DNA from 4 places in the Paenibacillus ihbetae genome. Region 1 is predicted to be linked to each of the others. Evidence: riboswitches for the same ligand, from Rfam matches in the RefSeq annotation. Region 1 holds a riboswitch; each other region holds the start of a gene.
What was found. Region 1 has a riboswitch for cyclic di-GMP ahead of BBD41_RS15065 (DUF8202 domain-containing protein). Riboswitches for the same ligand answer to the same signal wherever they lie in the genome.

Region 1 (4,218 bases):
CCGCAGCTATTTCCATGCCGTTTTCTTCGGTTCATCAGTATATTTCTGGTTTCTATTGTGCTGCTTGAAACGGTTCAAATGGTAACGCATTTAGGAAGCTTTGATATTGATGATGTGCTCATCAATACATTGGGGGCAGCGATTGGATTTCTCGCACAACAATTAGTGCGGCCTCCAAAAGATTCCGTTAAGGGCCTGAGTAAAATCGTCTTCATAACGATCCTCCTTTCCATTGGGACTACCGTAACGATTCAAGGAGTGAATCATTTATTTGCACAGGCAACAAAAATCGAAGCAGGCAAGGAAATAGGGCTGCACGAGCTCCCGTTAAAGAGTGGTTCTGTAGCTTGGGAGACAGGCCTTACCGGTTTTGAAGCGGGCCGTAAAGAAGTGGAGCCTCAAATGAATGTGTTGAGCAGGAATAATTCAGGGAACTGCACATTCACTTATCAATTGGATGGGAAGTATCTGACATTCTCCAGCTACAGCGCCATTCCGGACGATATTTTCCATGGCGAGAGCACCGTCATCATTACCGTAGATGGGGTCGAAGCAAGCAGGAGCACTTATATCGCAGATGGAAAGGAACGAGAGGTTCCTGCTTATTCCGAAATGGACATTCAAGGAGCACAGGAGCTTACCATCTCGATAATGAATGAAGACCAAAATCCGAATATAAATGTATTAATGTGGGATGCAATCCTTACAGAAATAAAGAAATAATTGGCCGGGAAGCCACTATTGCAGGAGGAAGAGCCTGATGCTTAAAGATTTGCAAGGTGAGGCAAATATGTCCCCGATCGTTGGGATGTTATATTCTGCGGTGAAAGAGAACAGCCAGCGACTTCAGTTGATTACGAAGGGAATGTCGCAGGAAGAAGTCGATTACAAGGGCCCCGATGGCAGCTTTAACAGCACCGCTCAATTAATGAGACATATCCTGTATGTTGATTTGAATTGGGTGTATCGAATGAAAGGGGAGCCGCTTCCTTATTCGTTACAAGAACAATACGGCCCCATGATCGATGCGAACAACCGGCTGCCGATGATCATAGGCAAGTCGCTCAACACGCTGATATCGGAGTATGAAGAGGTGTTAAGCATCCTGAAAGACACCTGTTCCCAATTGCAGGATGCTGATTTAGATCGGGTGGTCACCTTTGGTCATGAGAATGAAAAGCAAGCAACCATCCGCTGGGGATTATGGCATATGGCTGACCATAACCGTTATCATCAGGCACATATTAATCTGCTAAGAAAATGGTATGCAGAGCATTCGCTTTCAAAATAAAGGGATATCACGTAAAGATTCGGCACCTGCGGATGTATTCTATTTGTAAGAAAGATTTGACGTTGGTTTGACTTAAGCCATCCTGTGCGGGATGGCTTTTAAGTGCTTCCTTTCGCATTTCAAAAGTGAGGGAGATCGCCCATTTGCATGGCTTGTCGTCCGAGCGTCGCTGATCATCGTGCAGCAGTCATCATTACACCGCGCGCTGGGAGAGGCACGCGGTAATTGTACTCCTCCGCTGTGCAGAAATTCTCATTGCATCGAGGCTTCTTCGGAGCTTAATAATAAGCAGTCATGTATAGATTTTAGTGCCAAAAGTCGCGATTTACCAAAATACGACAAATAGTGATAATATACTACAAAAATAAGGCCGTAGAACCTAATTTAATCCGCTGTAATAATATACCTTTAGTATAATAGTTAATGTTTCTCAATTACATACAAGGTCGTACGATCATGGCAAACCCATTGAAAAGTGGGGACGCAAAGCTATAGGGGCTAACGGATTTGCTGCAATACGCAAATTCTACTGCCAGCCAGCTACCGAATACGGCGGAGGCCTCCGTCCAGCGTTTGACCGCTTTGACGGAGGTTTTTTTTTGCAACGGGGGTGGTGCTTATCGATGGTATATATGTTTAGTTCTTTATACATTGCCGGGTTTACCCACCTGTTAGTCACTCTAACGGGTGAATCTTGATGAATGCTGCATGACATTTAATGAATGTAAATAGGAGGTAGAGAGATGTTTGCCAAAGGCAGTAAGTACTACTGGAAAAGGCAGTTAGCCATTTTGCTTTCAATCGTGGTCGTAGCTGGCGGCTTTCCACTTGCGTTGGCTCCTCAGACAGCAAATGCTGCTGCGAACGGTCCGGGCGGGGTTAGCCAGGATTTGGTCTCCTGGTTCGAGTTAACGAAAGGGATGGACAGCGGGTTTGAAGATAACGGAACCTATATCACCAAATTGCAGGATTTAGCCGATCCCAACAGGGTATGGGTCCCTTATCACACGGACAGGGTTCTAAAACTTGAGGATATCGGCAAGGCGATGATCAACTATCACCCGGTAACCGTATCTTTTACAGCAACTAAGAAAATGCAATTTAAAACAAACTCTGAATTAGCTATTCCCGCCACTGGTGCAAGAGAAGTATTCTCTGTACAAATCAATGGTACGACCGGCTTCCCGTGGGAATTTGGGGGGAACGAAACCAGCTCGTCGGCTTATCAACAAAATAATATTTCGACGCATTTTGGAACGTCCGCATTGAAGAGCTTTACACCTGCAGAGACGATTACCGTCCCTCACATTCTTAACGCCAGGGCGGGGAATGACTGGGCTCTTTCCATTAATGGTTATCTGGAAAAGGCGGAACCAACGAATAGCGTGGACTGGACAAGAAATATGGGTGGAACAGCCGGTTATCATTATATTGGCGCAGCCCACAATAGAACTTTTGATGGCGGACAAATTGCAGAAGTGCTTGTGTTTAACCGCAAATTGAATGAGGAAGAGCGGGAAAAGGTAAACAGTTATCTCGCGCTGAAATATGGCATTACATTGAAAACCGAAGCAGGTGATCCTGCCGACTATGTTGCAAGTAACGGCACATTAATGTGGGCAGCAGCTGACAACAGCGGTTTTGGGCATAGGATCACAGGGATCGGAAAAGATGTTGCCGGAGGGCTTGAGCAGACCCAATCCAAGTCCCAGGTTGAGGGAGCGAACGTCGCCATAGCTCTTGGTGATTTTGAAGCTTCCAACAAGGAAAATGCGCAGAAGAATCCGATCGCTACGGATACGACTTTTCTAACATTTAGTGACAATGGTAATCCAGCTGATTACGTGAATGTAATTGACGATACGGATTTGCCTCAAGCATTAAAGCATGCGAATGACACGACACAATCTCCGGCAACTATGATGTCGCGAGTGTATAAAGTCGAGAAAAGCGCCGATTGGACCGATGCGCCGATTACTTTGCAAGTCGACGGCGCAGATCAAGAGAAGTATCGAATCTACCTGTTAACGAGCAATAGTCCGACGTTTGAGCAGGCAGCAGTAACCGTGGTCCCAGCGGACAAAGTGACCGGCAAGGCAACTTTGAACAGCAGCCAGCTTGCTGACGGAAGCTACTTTACTTTTGTCACTCAGGTGGATAAAAGGGATCTGGAACAACGCGCGAATGAAATCCAAGCCGAAAACTTGCAAGAGGAAAACTACTCGGCAGCAAGCTGGGCAGCTTTCGATCAAGCTCTGAAAGAAGCTGAAGCCGCATTGCAAAATCCGGCTGCTACCCAGAAGGAAGTCGATGATGCGCTGAAAGCGCTCGATGATGCGCGTAATGGATTGACTGCAGATAAATCGGCATTGCAGAACAGAGTGGACGAGCTGGAGGCCGAAAATCTTGCTGAGGAGAACTACTCCAAGGACTCCTGGGATGCCTTTCAAGCTGCGTTGACGCACGCAGAGGAAGTTCTGCAAAATCCGGCTGCTACCCAAAAAGAAGTCGATGAGGCTCTGCAAGCTTTGAATGAGGCGCGCGATGGACTGCGGGCCGATAAAACCGAGCTTGAAGCGACGGTCAATGAAATTGATAATTTCATGACGAGTGGCGGCTATGATGAAAATAACTATACTTCGGAGAGTCTGACACCGTTTAAGGATGCTCTGCAGAATGCTCAAGATGTATTGAGCAAACCGGACGCTACGCAGCAGGAAATTGATGAAGCAAATCAAGCCTTAAGAGAAGCGTATGAAAATCTGGTTACGAAGGACGCGATTCTTGAGAAGCTGGAATTGAAGGTATTTGATGCACAGGGCGGAGCAGAAATTCAGTTAGAGCCTCCGTTCGATGGCCATCAATATCTGAATTATCAAGCCGCTGTAACGGAGAGCGTCTATAGCGCTAAGCTTGCATTTGAGGAA
Region 2 (4,218 bases), 1.3 Mb from region 1:
TACAGAAGGCGGTGTGGCGAGAACGACATGGTGTGCGCCGATCTTCGCTCCATCCTTGCACAGCACGTGACGCACGCTGCCATCCTGGACATCGATGGACGTAACCAGGCTGTTCGTTACAAAACGCACGCCGAGATCGGATGCCTTTTTTCTTAATTCTTCGACCAGTTCGCCCCAGCCCCGATCCAGATACAACACCCCTTGAAGAGCATTTTGCAGCTGCTTCAATGCAGGGCCTGCTGCCGGCAAATCCGGCCCTACCACATAACTTGCCGTCCGCAGCAAAGAATAAAAAATATTACGCACCATCGGATCCCGCAGATTCGATTCGACCCATTCGCGAATACTGATGCGATCATAGGGATGAGTATCCATTTTCCCGAGTTTCCCCAGCCAGGCAGCAAGCTCCAGCTTCCCCTTCCAAGACAAGAGCGGGGTCGTGAATAAAGATTTCATATCCGTGGGCAAAACGTTCAATTTCCCCTTCCACACCCCGTAACCGTCAATCGAGGGCTCCGCTCCCTGTACGTTAAGTCCCAACTCCATGAAAGTCGCGTAAGCATCCCCCTTATACAAGGCATGCCCGCCCAGATTGAAGTAAGCACCTCTTTTCTTCATGGACATGGCCCGGCCGCCTAACCGATCCTGTTTTTCAATGATGAGCGTTTGCTTCCCTGCTTTCGCTGCATAAATTGCAGCGGCCAACCCCGCAATCCCTCCGCCAACAACGACCACATCATACTGTTGCATCGTTCATCATTCCCTTCGATTTTTACCTGTATGACGGGCAAAGGATGCGGAGTGTGACAGGGATCGAAAAAAAAATATGGATGCTTATCTTTGCGTGAAAATGAGAGCCGTCCCGAGAAGGGAGGCGCTCGGAATGAAAATATCTCCCCGCGCCGTCTCAACCACCGGAAATCCATTGGACTCAAGATGACGCCTTGTATAAGCAAGGTCCCGCACCTTGACTGCATATCCGGCAAATCCCGGTGAAGACGTGAAGGCTTCTCCCGGGAGCAAATCGGTTACATGGGATTCAGGAATGAGCTTAATGCGTCCGCCCTCTAGATCAAAGACACGCGCCTTCCCCTCTTGTTGCGGCGGAGTTCCCAAATAAAGCTGATACCGTGTCACATAGGCATCGAACGCTTTATCCTCCACACACAGTATCGCTTCGACTAACGCAATTGCCCCATTCGGATGTTCCGTATGGATCTGTTTCAGCCCAGCGTCCAATGGAAGATTTTCAGCGAATGCCAACCGCCCTTCGGATACTTGCTCGTCCTCGATTTCCAACAAGCGTACCGAAACCAATTGAGTACCGGTTGAGGTCTCCACGGGACGCTGTATCGTATTGACACCACCATGTCCAACGCTTCCCGCGTCCAGTCGAGCCGCAGAAGTGTCCGCTTCTGAAGTGGAGAAGACCAAGATATGCGTTCCCTCAAAGCGGTCCAGACAACGAGTGATCGTCGCAACGGTCCGCTTGATAGAGGCGATGATTCGCGGGAGCACGGCTGGGGGTGCCGTAAGCGGGATAAAATGCGCATCGTCAGGAATTCTCCCTCCCTCCTGCACAATCGTTACGATCTCAATGAAATTGTCGGCAAAGTCGATATGGGCATTAGCTGCTCCAAACGGTTTAGGGCTCTCACCTTCTTGTTCAGCCATTGTCGGATAGGCAGGCGGTCGGCATACGAAGCCCAGCTTGCGGTACAACTCCAGCGCCGTCTCCATATCATGGACCACATGCCCCACATGATGGATTCTGTTAATTTCGGTCTTCATGGACAACCCTCCTCATGGAATAGGTACTTGCTGCAATGTAATTCAAAAAGATTTGGTGTATCTCCATATCTGCTAGTATATTTTGTTCTTGGAATAATTCGTTATCCATGCGCCCGTAACCTCTAGATCCACGTGTTTCCAACAAAATAGCAATGCAAGAACCCCGCACAACGGGGGTCCGGTTGGACAAACAACAGCAAAAATTATAGTACGAAACGTAAAGACTGCTGACCGAAGCTTTTGTCAGCATCCAACAAAAATAAACGAATCTTATTCAATAGACTCGTCATTCTTCATCAGACTTCTCGTTGTGTTCTTTCAGATGATATCTTAGCATGAGCATTCCCATTTCCCTTGTCACCGTAAGGGTTATCTAGTATTTCGCAGCTGTGAAAGTAAGTATATAAATACAATTCATATATAGCTAAAAAATATAGATTTATTACAAAATCGGGACTGTAAGACTAGGCATTTAATTATAAACATAACTATAGGTCTATTTCATTACGACAAAATATCATATAAATTTACATTAAACAACAATTCCATATATCGTACGATAATGGCAAACCCGCTGAAAAACGGGGACGCAAAGCTACAGGGGCTAAGGTGAATGTTCACTATGCCAGCCAGTTACCGAATACGACGGGAAGCCTCCGTCTATTCTTTTAGAATACCTGATGGGAGGTTATTTGTGTTGTCCATTAAAGTAAATATATGGATATGTTGCCATGATATATAAATAACGCTTAAGGGGGGATTGAAGTACAAGCGTGGATTTAGAAGAGAATTACATACTTATATGAGTAACGTTGTCATTTATTGAATTGGAGGTAATGATGTGATGTCTGATACGAACACAATGGTTAGCAATTACGAAGAAGTTCCCATTCACCATTCTCTCTCGCCTGAGAGCATTCGCGATCTGATCGAAGAGAAAGTGCCAGCGATTCGAATTCCGAATTATGTCTCTTCGGAGACAGCCCAGAAAATAATCGATTTCATTCTCGCCCAGGCGTCGCTTGATGCCTATACACACGAGGTCTACATCGACGGCGTGCCGGAGCAGAAATATTATGGGGTCTACCGCGTCGGGATCCCGTTCAACTCGACCTACGGCACCCCGGCGGGCAGCGCCGAACGGGAGAACTACTATCAGGCGGCCCTGCCGGGACTGCGCAGGCTACGCGATCTCTGTGCGCCGAATCTGTCGCCGATCGACCGGCTGCGACTCGATCTGGATGAGGCCTGGATGGATGGCGCCACGATCGCCGCCTTCGAGGGCCGGAAAATGTTCGCCGGCATGGTGCGCATCATGCCGCCCGACGATTCGCATATTCTCGAAGAGAAGCCGCATGTCGACTGCCTGCCTGCGTCGATCTGCCCGCTCGACCAGCAGCTCAGCGCGAATATCTACCTGAAGATGCCTCCGGTCGGCGGCACGCTCGAGAGCTGGAATGTCCCGACCTTGTCGTATGCCGACATTGAGCGGCTCCCCGACGGCACCATCCCGCGCACCGACTTGCCGAAGCCGGTTGTCATCCATCCCCAGGAGTGTGAGCTGGTGTTGATCAACACGCGCAAGCCGCATGCGGTCAGCAGCTTCTCCGGCGGCATCCGGATCAGCGTCCAGGCCTTCATCGGATACCAGCCGGGCAAGCCGCTGAGGCTGTGGTGCTGACGTACGAGCCGGTGCGCTGCCTGCTCTCCGGCCCCGCGCTTTCGCCCGTCCTCCACGACGCGCTTACGCAAGTCCCGGTCCGGATCTGTGCCGAGCCGGCCTTCGACGACGTCGTGGCCGCCCTTGGAGACCGGGTACCAGCGGGCCCAGATGAGGCCGCCCGGCACGACACCCCCGTCTTCTATGGCTGGGAGCCGAGCTACGCTGCCATCATGCGCCTTGCCTCACCCGCGCACAAGCATCTTGCGGGCCTATGCAAGGACAAGGCAGCCTTCCGTCGGCTGACGTCCGATCTCACTCCCGCATTCCGTTGCGTTGCGTTGCGTCCTGACGAACTCTGCACGTTCCGACCACCATCCGACCGTTCGGTGGTGCTGAAGCCAAGTATCGGCACCAACTCGATCGGCGTCCGGGTGGTCGCTTCGGCTGACGCCTGGGCGGAGGCTGTCGAGCAGTCTCTGGACGAGATCGCCCGCGCGTCGGCTCGTGTCGGCACTGATGTCGTGTCCGACACGCTGTTCCTGGTCGAGGATTATGTCGAGGGAACCGAGTTCGCCTGCGATGGTTTCTGGAATGGGGATGGCGAGGCGGTGATCACCGGCATCTACGAGCATCCCTTCGACACGCCGGGCGATGTGGCGGATGTCGTCTATTTCACTTCTCGCCCCATCATGCGAGCACTGCTCCCGCCCGCCACTGAGCTGCTGAACCGGATCGGCGCACGCCTCGGCCCTGGGGCACGCCGG
Region 3 (4,218 bases), 950 kb from region 1:
ATCCGCTTAACGGTACCAGGCACATGCCTATGGTACGTGAGGTTGGCATGACCGGTTGACCTTTCGGCTTCTTCATGCCATGAATCATTAACGACGCTGCATTTTTACATTTTTCATTTTTTTAAGTAAGGGAGAGACTTTAGGTCATGGATTTTTTAACTATCCTCAAAGCAATCATTCTAGGAATCGTCGAGGGACTGACCGAGTTCGCTCCCGTTTCCTCTACCGGCCATATGATCATCGTGGATGACATGTGGCTGAAATCCGAAGAGTTTCTTACGAAATACGTAGCCAACACCTTTAAGGTCGTCATTCAGCTCGGCTCGATCCTCGCGGTCGTTGTCGTGTTTAAAGATCGCTTTCTTGATCTTCTCGGCCTGAAGCGCAAAAAGCCCGAAGCCGGCGTTCCCGCCGGTACCGGGCGCCTGAAGCTGAGCCAAGTGATCGTCGGCTTGATTCCGGCGGGCGTGCTGGGCGTATTGTTTGAGGACTTTATCGACGAGCATCTGTTCTCGACGGAAACGGTGCTGATCGGTCTTGTCCTTGGGGCGATCTTTATGATCGTCGCGGACAAGATGAGCTCGAACAAGGAAGCGAAAATCGTATCGGTCGATCAGATTACGTACAAGCAGGCTTTCAGTGTCGGCCTGATTCAATGCCTGTCGCTATGGCCGGGCTTCTCCCGTTCAGGCTCCACCATCTCTGGAGGCGTCATGCTCGGCATGAGCCACCGTGCAGCCGCAGACTTCACATTCATCATGGCGGTGCCGATCATGTTCGGGGCAAGCTTGCTGTCCTTGCTGAAAAACTGGGAGTATTTCACGCTGGAGGCGCTGCCGTTCTTCATCGCCGGGTTCTTGGCAGCCTTCGTGTTCGCGCTGATCTCGATCCGCTTCTTCCTGAAGCTGATTAACCGGATCAAGCTGGTGCCGTTTGCGATTTACCGTATTGTGTTGGCAGCGGTTATTGCGCTGGTGCTGTATCTGTAATTTTAAGGGCGTGCGGGTAGCGCTCAGAGGACGCTTCGCGTACGTATCGTTTCTACGATCGCTGTTGTCGCCGGATTTCTCGAATTGTCTCCAGCAAGGGGGAAATCCGGCGACAAAGGCGAACACTCCGTTTCTTCGGAATCGATTCGTCCGCTCCGCTGGGCGCAAGGGATCCGCAATTTCCCGCTGCCTATGTGTGGGGAGAAATAAAGGAGGGCAAGATTTCATTTCTTGCCCTCCTTCTTGTTGTTGGCGAGCTTTTCGGTTCAGTCCGAGTACGCAACTCTTCCCTCTCCCCCTCCGCTGACACCTCTTATTGGTAGATCTATACTCCTGTTTTTAAGATTTCAATATGTGCCCAGAGAAACAGCCTCGCGCAAATTACAGAATTCGACTTTTTATGACAAGAGACATTCTTTTAGCGGTTTACTGGTCTGCGATACTATTAGTACCACTGTTTTTCTGAGACTATAAGCTGAATAGGCCACCCCACCACAGAACTTCGATATCATTTCCTCTATCAGAGTCTCTGAACAGAAGAAGAGATATAAACCTTCAGGCCTATACCAAAAATTTCCGCCCGTTTGTATAGTTCAATTGTCAACAAATGTAACAAAAAATCGAACCGTTGGATCATGGCAAACCCGTTGAAAAGCGGGGACGCAAAGCTACAGGGGCTAAGGCGGATTAAAGTGCATCCGCTATGCCAGCCAGTTGCCCGAAACGGCAGATGAACCTTCGTCTGTTTGTGGGCAGATGAAGGTTTTTTGGCGTTCAAAAAATCATCTTCCAAAGGTCGAATTATCCACGTGAAGGAGGTTCGATGATGAGAGAGCCCGTCTTAAGAGCGGCAGCATCCTTGCGGTGCTATTAAGATGGTCTCACAGGAGAGACACTTAAATGTTGGGAGACGACCGATTATACGAATGTTGCTTTAAACTATCCAATCACCTCAACTCATCTCTGGCAGGAGGAATACAAATGCAAACAAGCCCTCGGCGGCCGTTTCAGCAATCGGTTTCATTCATTCTTTGTGTAACCCTGTTATTATCGTCATGGGTGGTCGTATCCTTCCCAACGACGGCTTCCGCGGCTCCCGCGACGGTAACTAAAGTATTACAAGAAGGCGTCGACGGGTATACGGGTATGAGTTCGGCTACCGTCAGCAGCCTAAAGCCTGATACGCCATCCCCCGGCATCTCAGTCCTTACAAGACGGGACTATGGAGACTATGGTGATTCTCGGCCATTTTTTAAGATCGATCTCCCCTCCATACCGCAAAACGCGACCATTACGGACGCTAAGTTTGAACTGAGCGCGCTTCCGTTCGGGAACTCGGGCAATGGGACCGTATCGGTTGACGTCTATAGAGTCGCTCAGGATTGGAATGAAAGCAGCATCACATGGAATACCTCCATTACGAATCCCATTTATGATTCGATCCCTTACTCAACCAAACCGATCGGCTGCGCTGGAAATAGTGCAATATGCAGTTTCGATCTGACCGGCCTCGTGCAGCAATGGGTTGAGGGCACCTCGGAGAATTATGGTTTTATGCTGAAGGTTGCGGACGAAATACCATCCGTGAATTGGTCCAGAGGATTTCACCCGGAAACATTTTATGTAGTATCCCTCCGCCCTAAGCTGACAATTACCTACACCGTTGCTGCAACCGGCGTTGACGTAACACCCTCCACCCTTTCGCTGATTCGCGGCGGGAGCACGGAACAATTGATAGCAACGGTCCTGCCGGATACGGCCATGAATAAAAATGTGACATGGTCGTCGTCGGATCCCGCTATTGCGACGGTAGACGCAAGCGGCGTCGTTACGCCGGTCGGACGGGGCACGGCTACCATTACGGTGACGACGGAGGATGGAAGCTTCACGGACACAAGCACGGTGACGGTATCGGAGCCGACCGATCTAAGCCAATTGACGCTGTCGAAAGGCACCCTGTCGCCGGCGTTCGAAGCCGGAACGACCCATTATACAGCTGCCGTGACGAACGATGTGTATAGCCTGACGGTTACACCGATCACGGTGGATGCGCATGCAACCATGACCGTGAACGGGCATTTGGTCAAGAGCGGTACGCCATCGGAGGCGATTCAGCTGAACGTCGGTGACAATGAAATCACCGTGACGGTAACAGCACAGGATGGTACGACGAATACCTATATGGTGAAGGTAACCCGTGCGGCGAGCAACAGCGCGGACTTAACGAATGTGGAGCTGTCGAAAGGCACACTAACGCCGGCATTCGCCAGCGGGACGACCGCCTATGCGGCTGCTGTGACTAACGATGTATATAAGCTGACGATTACGGCGACAACGCTCGATGCAAATTCGACCGTGACGGTGAACGGGCAGCCGGTCAAGAGCGGCACTCCGTCGGAAGCCATCGAACTGAACGTCGGTGACAACAAAATCGTCGTGACGGTAACTGCGCAGGATGGAATAACGACGAAAACATACACGATCGTGGTTACCCGATTGAACGCAAGCTCGCCAGCACCTGATAATGGCGGGCACTCGGGTTCCTATAATGGCGGATCATCGTCAGGGCCACCGGTTAGCCCGGTGAACCCTTCAGAGGATAAAACCGACGAGCCTAAAGATACGGAAACCCCTTCGGAAGGGTCGAATGGAGCAGCTTGCCCGCAGCTCACATGGACGGACACCCGGAGTCATTGGGCGAGACCCTATATCGATACCGCTTCGCAACTCTGCATAATTAAAGGCGTTTCGAGCGATAAGCTTTTGCCGGATGAAGAGGTGACCAGACTGCAGTTCGCGCTAATGGTAGCTCGGGCGATGAAGCTGCAGCCTGTGGACCATACCGGTGTCCTGGAAGCCTATCAGGATCGGGAAGACATCCCTGCCTGGGCATCGGAGGAATTGTCCGCTGCGATCCAAGCGGGGATCATCGAAGGCTACAACGATGATATGCTGCGCCCGAACAAAAAGATCAGCCGGGCGGAATTGATCACCATGCTGATTCGAGGCCAGGGTCTATCTGCTGCCAATGCAGCGACTTCGTTCAAGGACGATGCTGAAATCCCGGCTTGGGCCAAAGGTTATGTTAGATATGCGGAGCAGCTAGGAGTCATCGAAGGCCGCTCCAATAACCGGTTTGAGCCGTCCAGCACCGCCACGCGGGCAGAAGCCGTCGTGATCCTGGTCCGCATGCTGCAAGACAAGCAATAAAGCCGCAGCGTTAAAGCAT
Region 4 (4,218 bases), 810 kb from region 1:
CCAAATGCGACGGTTTTTGCGCGGATTCCGCATCGGTTGCGTTTTGACAACGGATCGTATGACTCATATAAAAATTTGATCTTGGACATACAAGATATTGTGTGTTGATGAGTTTTACGAAATTTTGAAAAGACGCCCCGGAATTGATATGATATCTATATCGGATTCAACCACGTTGTGGATGAATGGAATGCTTCGAGGGAGGTTATTGTGATGGCAATTGCAGAAGTAACGGTCATTCCGATCGGAACGGCAACGACCAGCTTAAGCTCATATGTCGCGGAAATGCAGCGTATATTGAAGCAACAGGAGGGAATATCGTACGAATTGACTTCGATGAGCACGATTATTGAAGGGGAGCTTCCTATGATTTGGCGTGCAATCGAGGCGTTGCACGAGGCGCCGTTCTTGGCGGGCGCCAAGCGGGTATCCACCTCGGTCAAAATTGACGACCGGCGCGACCGGGCATCCTCAAGCAAGCAGAAGATTCAATCGGTGCAGGAGAAATTAGGCGGGTAATGCAACTCTCCTATAGGGTGTTTTTTCCATTAATGAGGGACTTGCATTTTCCCGTCGAAGGAATATAATATATTTTGTTGTTTCAAAATAACAAACTTGCTGGTGTAGCTCAGGGGTAGAGCAACGCACTCGTAATGCGTAGGTCGGGGGTTCAATTCCCTTCACCAGCATCCTTAGAAAGTCAATAACGGCGCGGTTTTCCGAGTTTATCGGAAACGCGCCGTTTTTGTTAAATAACCTGCACGTCTAACATTCTTCTAACCTTTAGTCGAGTAAAGTGGGTTTTTCGTCCTCGATTTGGTTCCCTAAGATCGAGTCACCAATTGTATTTAGAATAGCTTCTTTGCACTCGATTTAATTTCTTTTAAAAGGAAAGCAAGAAAGGGCCAGCTAGTGGCCCTTTCTTGCAAGATTGATCGTTCAGTTAATCTAGCGGCGTGTTTTATACGACTTCATTATTTTACGACGATAATAATAACTACCTTCTTTTTTTTCCGGGACATAGTAATCACCTCCCGTTTTCTAGATACTTCAACATATTCAAAGATAGTAGAGTTGGTTTGGATTTCTATCGAAAATAGTAGAATGGCATGCTTTTGGAACCAACTTTATTGTTCAAAAATAATAGAAGGTTCATGAATGCTGTTGGGGTATCACTAACAAACGAGGTAATAGTAGATGACAAAGCAAAGCCCCCCACATCCTTGGTCGGGGCGGGGGTCTGAAGATAATTAATTCCACTCACCATTATGGCGGTGGCATGGAGACAAGCAGAGCTCTTTCCAAAGGCAAATGAAGCAGAGATCCAGCGGACAAAATTCCTGCTCAGCTAATATAAAGAAATGACACTGCTTATGCAGGATTTTGAAAAGTTTGAGGAAGAGTTGAAGCAGACGACAATTGACGGAGAAGTCGCCCGCCGGATCGATCAGGAGGATCTGCATGCGGACAAGAGAGCCAATGCTACGATACCGATTCAAAAGCAGCGCTGGGTGTATCAACGGTATCGGTTCTACACCGCAGCAACTTGAAAGGGCCATAGTTTGATACAGGATGACGAGTCAAGGAAGGCTGTCGATTACAGATACATGCAGGGATACTCTTATAAGGAGACGTTGTTGATCTTTCGACATGGTTTGTCCGATAGCACGATCCGCAGGAAGATACTTGAGGGAACCGAGAGTATGGCCAATACATTAAAGCTAATGGGATTCTTTGAGCAGGACCATGAGGAGTTTTGAGAAGATAAGTTATTAGTCCAGTTCATTTTTAAATGTCTGCATAGTATGAATTATCTTCTTCGAAAGGAGGAGTTCGTTCTTATGAATAAACATCATCATAAGGTTAAAGTTATTGTCCTCAAACCTGGACAAAAAGTCATTGTAAAATGCAAAAAACACAAGAAGCATCGTGCATAAAAAGCTAAGAGCAAAAAATTAAAGTTTTTGAGAATACCCAAAAGAGCGGCAAACTAAGATGCTGATTGGGCCTTAGTTTGCCGCTATCTCTATTAAATATTTGTTTTCATTTAATGATAATTAATTCGATTTTAAATAACCCCTTCCTATTATCAATAATGATATGTATGCTAGTCATATTCTTCCTAAAAACGACAAATAAAAAGAAATAACTACAAAAAATGAGACTAAAGAACCTAACTTGTGATACTGATATATTATATGTTTTAGTAAATGTTAAAAATTTCAACTACATATAAGCTCGTACGATAGTGGCAAACTCATTGAAAAATGGGGACGCAAAGCTAGAGGGGCTAACGGATTTGCAGACAATGCAAATGCTACTGCCAGCCAGCTGCCGAATACGACGGACAACTCCGTCTGTTAGCGTTTGCTATAAGACGGTTTTTTCTTTTTAGTTATTATGAATTTTAATAAGCGGTAGTCGAGGCAACAAGCCTTGTCTATAGATGAGATAAATAAGCGAGGAGGATAGAATGAGCATAATTGTCGATAAAAACGACACTACAACAATCGTCCTATGAATACAGGGCAATTTGTTTTTTGTGACCTAAATTTCATGAAAGAATAGGAGGGGAAAGATTGGATAACAGGCGTTTTAGGAAATCGTTAACAAAAGTCCAGCTTTTATTTATGGCCTGTTTAATTACTTTCAGTGGAACGCTCCCATTTGGGGCAGAGGTAAAGGCAGCGACTGGGATAACTATTAATGACACTGATTCGTATGGTCTTGCTCATGATTTTAATACAACAAAAAGTTATATCTATCAACTGGATGGAAACGATCCTACCACTCTCAAGGGAAGCGTGGAAGTTGGGATGCCTCTATATGGCAACGGGTTTGCTATATCAGAGACGGAGAACGTTTTTTACGCATTTGGTCCCACAGCAAGTAGTGGCGGTCTGTACCGTATTAATCCTGACGGTAGCTACCAGTTCGAAGCAGCGTTACCCACAGGTGTTAGTAACGGAGTTATTGCTGGTACAAAATTTTACTATGGCTATAGTAGCGGTACGCAAAGTTTCATAAGATCATATGATTTGGTTACAAAAACTCAAACCTCTGCTGAAGTTAAAGGGTACGTTTGGGATGAGGGGGATTTGGTAGTTGATAGTAACGGTTATGTTTGGTTTTCTTCACCTCCTTCATCAGCTAAGACAGATACTTTCATTCAAATTGACCCGAACACCGGTAGAGTATTACGCGAAATTCCCTTCACAAATGCAGATGGTATTTCTGTAGAAGGCACAGTAAGAGGACTCAGCTTTTTACCTAACGGTAAGTTACTAATTGCTAGTGGTGCGAATACAACAAACCCTACATATTATTCTCTTGACCCTGCTACAATGAGTACAACTTATCTGGGTTCGGTTACAGGTCTCGGAGTTTATGATTTAGCATCACGAATAACCCAAAAATTCGATACTAATCCGCCAAACCCGACGCCGCCTGGCGTATGCGGGCCGAGAGTGGTATTGACTAACGGTAGTTTTGAACAGCCGACTGCAAGAATGCCAGGGGATACTGGTTCTCCAGGCTCCGAAACATATTGGCAGTATTTTCAGGAGCATGAAGTTCCAGGTTGGAAAACAACAGCCTCTGATAAATTTATTCAAATTATGAAAAATGAATATATTTATGAAGGGATGAAGATTAACCCACCTCATGGGAATCAATATGTTGAGTTAAATGCGCAACAAGTATCGACATTGTATCAAGATGTTACAACGACGCCAGGTCAAACCATTTATTGGCGATTGGCTCATAAAGGGCTTCTGGGTGTCGATACAATGGCTGTACAAATAGGCTCAGCGGATATTCCAATAGATCAGCTACCGGTAATTCAGCAAATTAGTACCGGAAATACGGAGTGGAAATATTATTCCGGCTCCTATACAGTACCAACAGGCCAAACAACAACACGGTTTGCTTTTAACTCCGTAGATGCAGCTGGTGGAAGTCAACATTATGGTAATTTGTTAGACGATATCTTCTTAGGCACGGAACCTTGCGGAGTCGTCACAAAGTCCGTAGACCCCGTTGACAATGTTCAGGAAGCAGATACTTTAACCTATACGGTCAACTTTAAAAATGATGGAGGGGATGAGACAAGTAACACATTATTTACGGACCTTATCCCCGACGGAACGGGATACATCCCCGGCTCCCTAGAAATCGTATCCGGGCCTAACAGCGGGAAACTAACGGATGCAGCGGGAG

Region 2: another riboswitch for cyclic di-GMP. It lies ahead of BBD41_RS09460 (hypothetical protein); the one in region 1 lies ahead of BBD41_RS15065 (DUF8202 domain-containing protein).
Region 3: another riboswitch for cyclic di-GMP. It lies ahead of BBD41_RS10885 (cadherin-like beta sandwich domain-containing protein); the one in region 1 lies ahead of BBD41_RS15065 (DUF8202 domain-containing protein).
Region 4: another riboswitch for cyclic di-GMP. It lies ahead of BBD41_RS11530 (DUF11 domain-containing protein); the one in region 1 lies ahead of BBD41_RS15065 (DUF8202 domain-containing protein).

What each region holds. Positions count from the first base shown of each region.
Region 1 covers NZ_CP016809.1:3,376,457-3,380,674, forward strand. Annotated here, with positions in the region: gene BBD41_RS15055 (VanZ family protein) at 1-723, shown strand, start outside; gene BBD41_RS15060 (DinB family protein) at 761-1,291, shown strand; cyclic di-GMP riboswitch class I at 1,740-1,839, shown strand; gene BBD41_RS15065 (DUF8202 domain-containing protein) at 2,035-4,218, shown strand, end outside.
Region 2 covers NZ_CP016809.1:2,085,485-2,089,702, forward strand. Annotated here, with positions in the region: gene BBD41_RS09450 (FAD-dependent oxidoreductase) at 1-750, opposite strand, end outside; gene BBD41_RS09455 (VOC family protein) at 835-1,791, opposite strand; cyclic di-GMP riboswitch class I at 2,346-2,432, shown strand; gene BBD41_RS09460 (hypothetical protein) at 2,636-3,472, shown strand; gene BBD41_RS09465 (ATP-grasp domain-containing protein) at 3,466-4,218, shown strand, end outside.
Region 3 covers NZ_CP016809.1:2,421,614-2,425,831, forward strand. Annotated here, with positions in the region: gene BBD41_RS10875 (DedA family protein) at 1-10, shown strand, start outside; gene BBD41_RS10880 (undecaprenyl-diphosphate phosphatase) at 147-989, shown strand; cyclic di-GMP riboswitch class I at 1,617-1,711, shown strand; gene BBD41_RS10885 (cadherin-like beta sandwich domain-containing protein) at 1,971-4,199, shown strand.
Region 4 covers NZ_CP016809.1:2,567,832-2,572,049, reverse strand. Annotated here, with positions in the region: gene BBD41_RS11545 (MTH1187 family thiamine-binding protein) at 214-519, shown strand; tRNA gene BBD41_RS11540 (tRNA-Thr) at 618-689, shown strand; gene BBD41_RS30270 (hypothetical protein) at 1,374-1,550, shown strand; cyclic di-GMP riboswitch class I at 2,241-2,339, shown strand; gene BBD41_RS11530 (DUF11 domain-containing protein) at 2,580-4,218, shown strand, end outside.